One region of the Bacillus sp. P4_E1 genome, then DNA from elsewhere that is predicted to be linked to it. Evidence: riboswitches for the same ligand, from Rfam matches in the RefSeq annotation. Region 1 holds a riboswitch; the other holds the start of a gene.
What was found. A riboswitch is a leader RNA that binds a small molecule or an ion and turns the genes downstream of it on or off. The one in region 1 is predicted to bind FMN.

Region 1 (5,035 bases):
AAGTTATGTACTTGAAGAAAAAAACAGAGGAAGAAGTTTTAGAACGCGAAACGAAAAAGCATTTTCATTTGGACGATTTTAAGGCTATTCAAAAAGAAGAGGTTCACATCCCTTCTCAATTCGGATACGAACTTCACGGATATTACATGCCAGCTGGTCATTCCAATAAATTTATGATTTTTTGCCACGGTGTGACTGTAAATAAAATGAATTCCGTTAAATATGCAAACTTATTTTTAAATAGAGGATATAACGTATTTATTTATGATCATCGCCGTCATGGTAAAACCGGTGGTAAAACAACAAGTTATGGCTATTATGAAAAACATGATTTAAAGTCAGTAGTTGACTGGCTAAAAGATCGTTTCGGAACGAATATTACACTCGGAATTCATGGTGAATCTATGGGCGCTGCAACTCTTCTTCAATATGCAGGATTTGTAGAAGATGGTGCTGATTTTTATATTGCTGATTGTCCTTTCTCTGATTTTTATGGACAGTTACAACATCGTTTGAAAGTTGAGTTTCATTTGCCAAAATGGCCTTTATTACCTTTAGCAAATGCCTTTTTAAAAGTTCGTGATGGCTATACAATTCGTGAAGTTTCACCAATTGATTGTATAAAAAATATTAACAATCCGGTTCTCTTTATTCATAGTAAAGATGATGACTATATTTTATCTGATATGACGAAATCACTTTATGAAGCGAAAGAAAATAATAAACAGCTTTATATTGCAGAACATGGTGCACACGCTTGCTCTTATAATGAAAATAAAGAAGAGTACGAAGATGCCATCGATCAATTTTTAAACACATATGTAAAAGAAACAAAAAACAGGCTTGCATAAGCCTGTTTTTTTACTGCGCTAAAACGTCTGTAACTTGTTCCATATTTTCAGAAATCCACTTTACTGCCTCGTCTAGCGTTGGGAATTCCGTCGTTTGAAAAGTTACCTCATCTTGAAGTAACCAAACATCTTTCGGTTCTTGTCCTACACCTGCGATTGACCAATGAAGTAAACTATATGGATGATTATCATTCAAAAATGATGCCCATGTGCGCTCATTTGCAATATTTTGTAGTGCGTGTAATTTTTTATCCATCTTTCGTCACCTTACTCTAGTCAGTTATACAAACTATTATAACACTCTCTTCTCTCTCAAACAAAGTGCTCTTTTTATCCCGCATTAACGGGCAGTAAGACTCCCACCTCAAAATTCAGCTTAGGCAAAGAAGTAAGGTGGGAGATTAACTGCTCGTAAACGCCCGATTGGTTCAACTAATAATCAGTGGGGATGCCCCCACTGATTAAAGTTTCACTTTATATTGTCAAGTACTCTCCCTAATTATATGATGAGAGTAAGCGTTTGGAAAGGAGGGATAACGTTGGCAAAAGTACAAATTAAAGTGAATGATAATGGCTCTTTTCGCGTTACAGGGGACGTGGAATTAGTTGACTCACAAGGGAATGTATTCCCAGCAAAACCAGCATTTTCTTTATGTCGTTGTGGTTTATCAAAAAACATGCCTTATTGCGATGCTTCGCATAAAGGCAAATTCGAGTCTGTTGTTAGAGCACCAGAGGCAGAATAAATATTTAAAGAACATGCACATTTATTTGTGTATGTTTTTTCTTTTGATCAAAGCCTATACAGCCCTTCCCCTTTCCACATTTCTATTACTTTCGTCCCCATTCAAATCGTCATATATTTTCAAACAATTCTTCACATTCGAACATTTTTTACTATGCTTTTTTCTTTTTTGTGCTATAATGTGAGCAAACAACATCCTTCGGGGTCGGGTGAAATTCCCAACCGGCGGTGATGAAGCGATAGCTTCTAAGTCCGTGACCCGTTTTCAACGCGAAAACGGTGGATCTAGTGAAACTCTAGGGCCGACAGTATAGTCTGGATGGGAGAAGGATATGTTTTCTAGTAATTTTATATAGCGAATACACTTTTATTTCAGTATGCATATTTTTAAAGTTTCATTTTGAATCTTTATATATGTTTTATTTTGTATAGTTATGTTTCTATACTGAAATAAAAAGATACGACTAGCGTTGAAAGAATTTGATATTTTGCTAGGTTTTTTCCTTATGCCAAAATATCAGTCATCGTTAGGTTTCTTTCCTATACTTTCGTATTCGAACTATATTTCTAGAAATCACGTCTCCCAAACCCCAAGGATATAAAATCCTTGGGGTTTTTTGATTTTTTCAGGAGAGGTGAAAAGAATGACAGATCAAGAATATATGAGGATTGCCTTGCAGTTAGCACAAGGAACATCGGGACAAACAAGCCCAAACCCTATGGTTGGTGCCGTTGTTGTTAAAGATGGAAAAATTGTTGGAATGGGTGCCCACATGTGTGCTGGTGAAGAACATGCTGAAGTTCATGCTCTTCACATGGCTGGTGAAAGAGCAAAAGACGCTACCGTTTATGTAACACTTGAACCGTGTAGCCATTTTGGAAAAACACCCCCTTGCTGTGAATTACTCATTGAAAAAGGAGTTCAGCGTGTTGTAATTGCTACTCTTGATTGCAATCCACTCGTTTCCGGAAATGGAAAAAGGAGATTAGAAGAAGTTGGAATCGAGGTAACTACTGGTGTTCTTGAGGCGGAAGCCACTTTATTAAATCGATACTTTTTTCACTATATGAAAACGAAACGTCCCTTTGTAACAATAAAAACAGCAATGAGCTTAGATGGAAAAACAGCAACTATAACCGGTGAAAGTAAGTGGATTACAGGCGAAGAAGCACGCGCTGACGTTCACCAATATCGTCATATACATGATGCTATCCTAATCGGTGTGAATACAGTTATAACTGATAATCCACACTTAACAACACGAATTCCAAACGGAGGTAAACATCCTATACGCGTTATTTTAGATACCCACTTACGAACGCCGCCATCTTCTCATGTCATAACAGATGGCTTAACTCAGACATGGATTATTGTCGGTAAGGATGTAAACAAAGAGAAAATAGCGTCTTATGAATCTAACAATATAGCTGTATTCCAAATGAAAACACAGCAAATTGAAATACAAGATGTCCTATCCCTGCTCGGTGAGAAACAAATTCTTTCTCTGTTCGTTGAAGGTGGTCAAACGGTGCATGCAAACTTCTTAAAAACAAATAGTTTTAATGAAATCGTGACCTATATAAGCCCGAAATTAATTGGTGGAAAAGATGCACCCACCTTATTTGGCGGAGCTGGTTTTTCGAAGTTACAAGATGCACTTTCCTTAACAATTCAAGAGATGAAACAAATCGGTAATGATATAAAAATTGTTGCAACCTTAAAAAGCGAGGTGACGGAATGTTTACAGGAATCGTAGAAGAGTTAGGAACGATATCAAGCATGACTCAAAGTGGTGAAACAATGAAGCTAACTATTAGCGCAAAGCAAATTTTATCGGATGTCAAATTAGGTGATAGTATCGCAGTTAACGGCATTTGCTTAACAGTAACTACTTTTACGACTACTTCATTCACTGTCGACGCAATGCCTGAAACAATGAAAGCAACATCACTTCGTATGCTAAAGCCAAGTGCCAAAGTGAATTTAGAACGGGCGATGGCTGCAAACGGACGATTCGGTGGACATTTCGTCACCGGACATATCGATGGCATCGGTACGATTTTAACTAAAAAACAACATTACAATGCCATCTATTACAAAATAGCAATTTCTGATGAATTACTACGCTATTGTTTGCATAAAGGATCCGTTGCTGTTGATGGCACTAGCTTAACAATATTTGATATAGACGAATCTTCAATTACAATTTCACTCATCCCTCACACAGTAAGCGAGTCTATAATCGGAGAAAAAAAAGCCGGGGACATCGTAAACATTGAGTGTGACATGATTGGAAAATATATTGAACGCTTTATTTCAAAGCCAGTAAAAAGAACTGGTTCAATGACCGAAAGCTTTTTACAAGAAAACGGATTTCTATAAGGAGGAAGCACAATGTTTCATCGTATTAAAGAAGCTCTAGAAGATTTAAAACAAGGAAAAGTTGTTATCGTATGTGATGATGAAAACCGAGAAAATGAAGGCGATTTTATTGCTTTAGCAGAGTACATTACACCAGAAACGATTAATTTTATGATTACACACGGTCGTGGTCTCGTTTGTGTACCGATTACGGAGGAGTACGCAGAACGTCTACAGTTAGAACCAATGGTATCTCATAATACAGATTCACATCACACTGCGTTTACAGTGAGCATTGATCATGTTTCTACAACAACAGGGATTAGTGCTCATGAACGTGCAACTACGATACAAGAATTGTTAAACCCTGCATCAAAAGGCTCTGATTTCAATCGCCCTGGACATATCTTTCCATTAATTGCGAAAGAAGGCGGTGTCCTGCGCCGTGCTGGTCATACAGAAGCCGCTGTCGATTTAGCCAAACTTTGCGGGGCAGAACCAGCTGGAGTCATTTGCGAAATTATAAATGAGGACGGTACGATGGCACGTGTACCTGATTTACTAGAGTGCGCAAAACAATTTGATATAAAAATGATTACAATAGAAGATTTAATTGCTTATCGCCGCCATCACGAAACACTTGTGACGAGAGAAGTGGAAATTACATTACCTACAGATTTCGGTACTTTCCATGCAATTGGCTATTCTAACTCATTAGATATGAAAGAACATATCGCGCTCGTAAAAGGTGATATTTCAACAGGCGAACCTGTACTTGTACGCGTTCATTCAGAATGCTTAACAGGAGATGTATTTGGTTCGTGCCGCTGTGATTGCGGACCACAGCTACATGCTGCACTTGCTCAAATTGAGCGTGAAGGAAAAGGTGTTCTTCTCTATATGAGACAAGAAGGACGAGGCATTGGCCTTCTGAATAAGCTTCGCGCTTATAAGTTACAAGAAGAAGGGTTAGATACTGTAGAAGCAAATGAAAAACTTGGGTTCCCAGCTGATCTTCGTGATTACGGTATTGGCGCTCAAATTTTAAAAGATTTAGGCTTACAAAGTTTACGATTA
Region 2 (5,035 bases), on a different contig from region 1:
TGCTAAAAATATTGTTCAAGGTCATGACGGGAAAATTTCTGTATCAAGTGTCGTTGGAGAAGGAACTACATTCTCTGTATATTTACCAAATCGTATAATTTAGATATATATGTTTTTTAAAAGTTGATCATGAATAAAAGCTTTACTGTTTTTTTATTTTTTTGTAAGTGCAATTAAATAAAGAATGGTGGAGTTTTTTTTCTTTAATAATCAGAATGAAAATAAAAAGAGAGGTGTCATAATGAAATGAAACTTTATACAAAAACAGGTGATAAAGGGGAAACGAGTGTCATAGGTGGCCGAGTGGATAAAGATCATATACGTGTAGAAGCTTATGGAACAATTGATGAGGCGAATTCTCATATCGGATATGCCATGTCTAAATTACAAGAGGAATGTTTTCGTAACATTTATAACGAACTTGAAAATATTCAACATGAACTATTTGATTGTGGAGGGGATTTAGCAATAGTAGAGAAGAAAATCCCTTATAAAGTAACGATAGAGATGGTCGAGTATTTAGAGAGACGAATTGATTCGTATACAGAAGAAGCGCCACCTTTAGAGCGTTTTATTTTACCAGGCGGTAGCGAGATATCGGCTGCACTACACATTGCACGTACAGTTATAAGAAGAGCAGAACGTTGTATAGTGTCATTGCAAAAAGAAGGAGAAACCAATGAAATTGTTCTAAAGTATATAAATAGGTTATCTGATTATTTATTTGCGCTTGCTAGAGTAATAAATGCGCGTTTACAAGTGAAAGATGTGGAGTATAACCGCAGTGCACTTGTTTTTCGTAATAAAGAAGAGAAGGAAGTGGAGTAATACACTTTCTTTTTTTTGTATACTTTTTTCTGTAATATCCCACAATAGAGAAGGTATGACGGCTATTAGAAAACGGAGGATGTATATGAAAGCGTTAAAATGTGGCGTGGTGATATTGAGTGTATTATTTTTATCTCAATTACATGTTTACGCTGAAGGGAATCAGTGGATATGGCCTGTTGATGGGCAGATAAGTGATTATTTTGGGACAAGACATGGGAAACACTATGGTATTGATATAGCTGCGCCTATTGGAACGCCTGTTGCAGCTATTCAAAATGGTAAGGTGACAAAGTCTTATTTTTCAAGTAGTTATGGAAATGTTGTGTTTATTAAACATGGAGAATATGAGGCTGTTTATGCGCATTTAAATAAGAGATATGTAGTTCAAGGTGATAACATTTCAAAAGGAGAGCTAATTGGAGAGGTAGGGAATACAGGAGAATCGCGAGGAGCGCATTTACATTTAGAAGTGCATCAAGGGAGATGGACGATGGAGAAAAGGAATGCGATGAATCCGTTGCTTGTTTTAAATGAACAAAAAAATCAAGTTGTGTCATCATCACTATATATTGTACAAAAAGGTGATACTTTAGTTGGTATTGCCCGGAAATTTAGTATGACAGTTGAGGAAATTAAAGTGAGGAATGGATTGCGACAAGAGCAAATCTATCCGAACCAACAACTATACGTCAAGTAAAGGCAACGTCCCAAAAGCATAACTTTTGAATAAATTTATTTTCTTCTTATTTAAGATTTCGATAGTAAATGAAATTATATCGAACATAGCTCTTATTATATCGACATTTCGACAAGAAATGTCGACTAACAATAAAATACGACAATAAGAGCAACCTATTCCTAACGAAAAACCGTCCCAAAAAGATCTTTTGGGACGGCTTCTTTTACCAAAAAATAAAGACACATATAAATCCAGTAATAGCTAAGTAGCTATATAAGTAAAAGACTTTTGTTCTTGTTTTTTCTTTTGTCCGAAATAGTACGATAGTTGGTTCGATTAGACCAATTGTAAGACAAAGTAAACCAAGAAGCATAAAGCCAATTGAAAGAGAATACAGGGCGATTTGTGGTGCTTGAAATGGAATCATCCATTTTAATAAAAATGCAATAAGTGCAGTGTAACAAATGCAACCGATGTATTTATTCAATGGTGTATCAGAACGGAAACCAGGAAGTTTCTTGGAAAACGGACGGGAAACAACTTCCGTTTGTAAAGATGTATGTTCTTCAATTATTTTTTGAGCTTCTTTTCCTTTTTGGAAAAGGGATAAAATCCAATTTCGCTCACCTTGGAAAATAAATTGAGAAGTTGTTAAATAGTGATCAACTTTTACCTTATTCCAACTCTTCCATGGATGACGCTCACACAATTTTAATTTACTTTCTGTTTTTTTATCATACTGATAAATACTTATGCCATCTTGGTCAAAAGTAGCGTAGTATGTCTCTCTTGAGAATGTGCCTAGATCAATTGGACAGTAGAAAAGTAATTCTTTTTTCAAATAAAAGTATTCTTTTCTTAAGTTCTTTTTCATTGCTTCTCGAATAGAGTGTCTTTTATCTTTCTTCATGACATTTCCTCCATAACTCAGAAAATGTTCTTATCTTAACAATTCAACATCTTATCACTTTTGACGACATATGACTAGGGGGATTCATAAGAGAAATACCGAATTATAAAAAATATGGGTTGTATTGTAAAATATAGTGATCGTTTCTTTAATTATATAAAATTAATAACTTATTTTTAGTAAGTTACACTTTTTTTGTTCACAATACGATCATGTTGTTGTATAATGAAGTGGAAAATAGAATATCGGTCTATCTTCGGGGCAGGGTGAAAATCCCGACCGGCGGTGATGAACATTTAATAATTTCGTTCTAAGCCCGCGAGCCGTTAAGGCAGGATTTGGTGTGATTCCAAAGCCGACAGTACAGTCTGGATGGGAGAAGATGGAGGTTCAAGCGTTCAAAAAAGATAAGTATTTGAACGTCTGTTTGATGTGCCTTAAAATTCTCCCTTTGTGTAAATCACAAAGGGTTTTTTCGTTCTATGAAAAAATAGGCATAGCAGAACCTTTCCACTTTCCATGAGAAGATCGATGGAAAAGGAGAGAGAAAGATGAAACAAAAAAACAGTGTAGTGCAGATGGTGAGTGTAGCGATGCTAAGTAGTATTGCGTATTTACTAATGATGTTGGATTTTCCATTCCCAGGGCTTCCGCCATTTTTAAAAATTGATTTTAGTGATGTGCCAGCTTTAATTGCGGCGATAATTTTTAGTCCAATTGCAGGTGTAATTGTAGAAGCGATAAAAAATATTTTGCATTACGGAATTCAAGGAAGTTTAACGGGAGTACCAGTAGGAGAAGTAGCAAACTTTATAGCCGGATGTTTATTTATTGGTCCAGCAGCATTCTTATTCCGAAAGTATCGCACAGTAAAAAGTTTAACGACAGGATTAATGCTAGGTACAATTACTATGACAGTTATTATGAGTGTGTTAAACTACTTTATTATTTTACCAGCGTACACTTGGTTTTTAAATTCACCAGCTATGTCTAGTGATATTATGCGACAAACTATTGTAACGGCGATATTACCGTTTAATGTAATTAAAGGAATTGTTGTAACAATTGTATTTGTAGCACTATTTTCACGCTTGAAAGTATGGGTATTTGCAAAAATGAAAAATGCTTAAAAATATTAAACCATTGGCAGCGTAACTGCTAATGGTTTTTTTGTTAGTGAGAATGAAAAAGAGTGCAAAAAATCCCCCTCATACTTATGAGGGGGATTTTTTGAAGTTAATAAAGGACTATTCGAATTTTAAAGAGTCGCCATCAAATGATTCGTCAGCAACTTTAATTGAGTCAGTTGGACAACCTTCGAATGCATCCATCATATCTTCAATTAATACATCTGGAATTTCAACGATACCTTGGTTATCGTCTAATGTTACAAATGCAATGCCTTCATCATCATAGTCATAAATGTCTGGTGCAGCAGCACCACAAGCACCGCATGCAATACAAGTATCTTTGTCAACGATTGTATATTTTGCCATATTTTTTCCCTCCTGATAATATGTATGTGAAAAGTTCGCCAAAAAATTATAATCTTATTGTAAAACGGTTTTAAAAACTTTTCAACATAAAATTATAATGATAATGCTTATCAATTAGAGTGTCAACTTATTTTTGAATTATTTCATAAGATTTTCAAAATACTTAAATGTTATTTCGTTTGATACAATAGAATATATACAAGCATGTAGTGTGAATATGATAAGTTAAATGAATAGCAGTTAATGTGCAATCGTATTGAAAAAGGAATGAAGTTAGACTGAGAGGTGGAAGCGGTAATGCAGCTACAATATACTTTATTATATTGTTTAAAACAATTGAATGGTGAAAGAACCGTTTCTTCGATTTATTATTTATTAAAAGGAAAGAGATCGTCGCAAACATTACAAGATGGGAATATGTTTCAAATTTCTTTTTTGTTTGGGATTTATAAGTCATTAAATAGAGCTGATTATGATCAAGAAGTAGCAAAGTTGTTACAAACGGATTTAGTTCAAGGTATACATGATAATACATATGTGTTAACGACGGCTGGTAACGTGCAATTAAACAAATGGGAAGGTGACTTTGCCTTTCCGACATATTTAAATGGTTTACACTATGGTGAAATAGGTGAAACGTTTTGGAAGAGGTTATCATTGATCGTTCAAACTATTTCGAATTTACAACAGGCGAATACGAAATTTATTCCAATTCAACAGGATACAGAAATAATGATGTGGGTGAAACGTTTTCTCACTGGAATACCGTATATGAGAAGTGAATTGGCTAAAAGATTATGGAAGGAAATGCATACTCTTTTACAAAAAAATAATCCAGTAGAGGCGACAATCGTAATATATCGGTTAACTGGGTATAAACGTATTGGGTGTACTTTACAACAATTAGCGGAAATTATGAAACAAGATATATTTCGAGTGTATTTTTTATTTTGGGGTACAATCCATTTCCTTATTCAAGAAGTTCGCAATAAAGAAAATGAGTTTCCATTATTAGCTGAAATTGTATCTTATCCAAATGAGAAAGCTGATTTATTTAGTTTATCAACGAAAAAAACATATAATCTTTGGAGACAAGGACGCTCTTTAGAAGAAATAGCA

Region 2: another riboswitch for FMN. It lies ahead of AC1DS7_RS09070 (ECF transporter S component); the one in region 1 lies ahead of ribD (bifunctional diaminohydroxyphosphoribosylaminopyrimidine deaminase/5-amino-6-(5-phosphoribosylamino)uracil reductase RibD).

Annotation. Positions count from the first base shown of each region.
Region 1 covers NZ_JBFUIV010000012.1:75,977-81,011, forward strand. The annotation lists gene AC1DS7_RS17730 (alpha/beta hydrolase) at 1-851, shown strand, start outside; gene AC1DS7_RS17735 (DUF2552 family protein) at 862-1,107, opposite strand; gene AC1DS7_RS17740 (CDGSH iron-sulfur domain-containing protein) at 1,391-1,597, shown strand; FMN riboswitch at 1,788-1,931, shown strand; gene ribD (bifunctional diaminohydroxyphosphoribosylaminopyrimidine deaminase/5-amino-6-(5-phosphoribosylamino)uracil reductase RibD) at 2,241-3,353, shown strand; gene ribE (riboflavin synthase) at 3,335-3,979, shown strand; gene ribBA (bifunctional 3,4-dihydroxy-2-butanone 4-phosphate synthase/GTP cyclohydrolase II) at 3,992-5,035, shown strand, end outside.
Region 2 covers NZ_JBFUIV010000005.1:119,037-124,071, forward strand. The annotation lists gene resE (sensor histidine kinase ResE) at 1-103, shown strand, start outside; gene AC1DS7_RS09055 (cob(I)yrinic acid a,c-diamide adenosyltransferase) at 247-828, shown strand; gene AC1DS7_RS09060 (peptidoglycan DD-metalloendopeptidase family protein) at 914-1,528, shown strand; gene AC1DS7_RS09065 (hypothetical protein) at 1,734-2,420, opposite strand; FMN riboswitch at 2,669-2,808, shown strand; gene AC1DS7_RS09070 (ECF transporter S component) at 2,972-3,550, shown strand; gene AC1DS7_RS09075 (ferredoxin) at 3,668-3,916, opposite strand; gene AC1DS7_RS09080 (YpbB family protein) at 4,214-5,035, shown strand, end outside.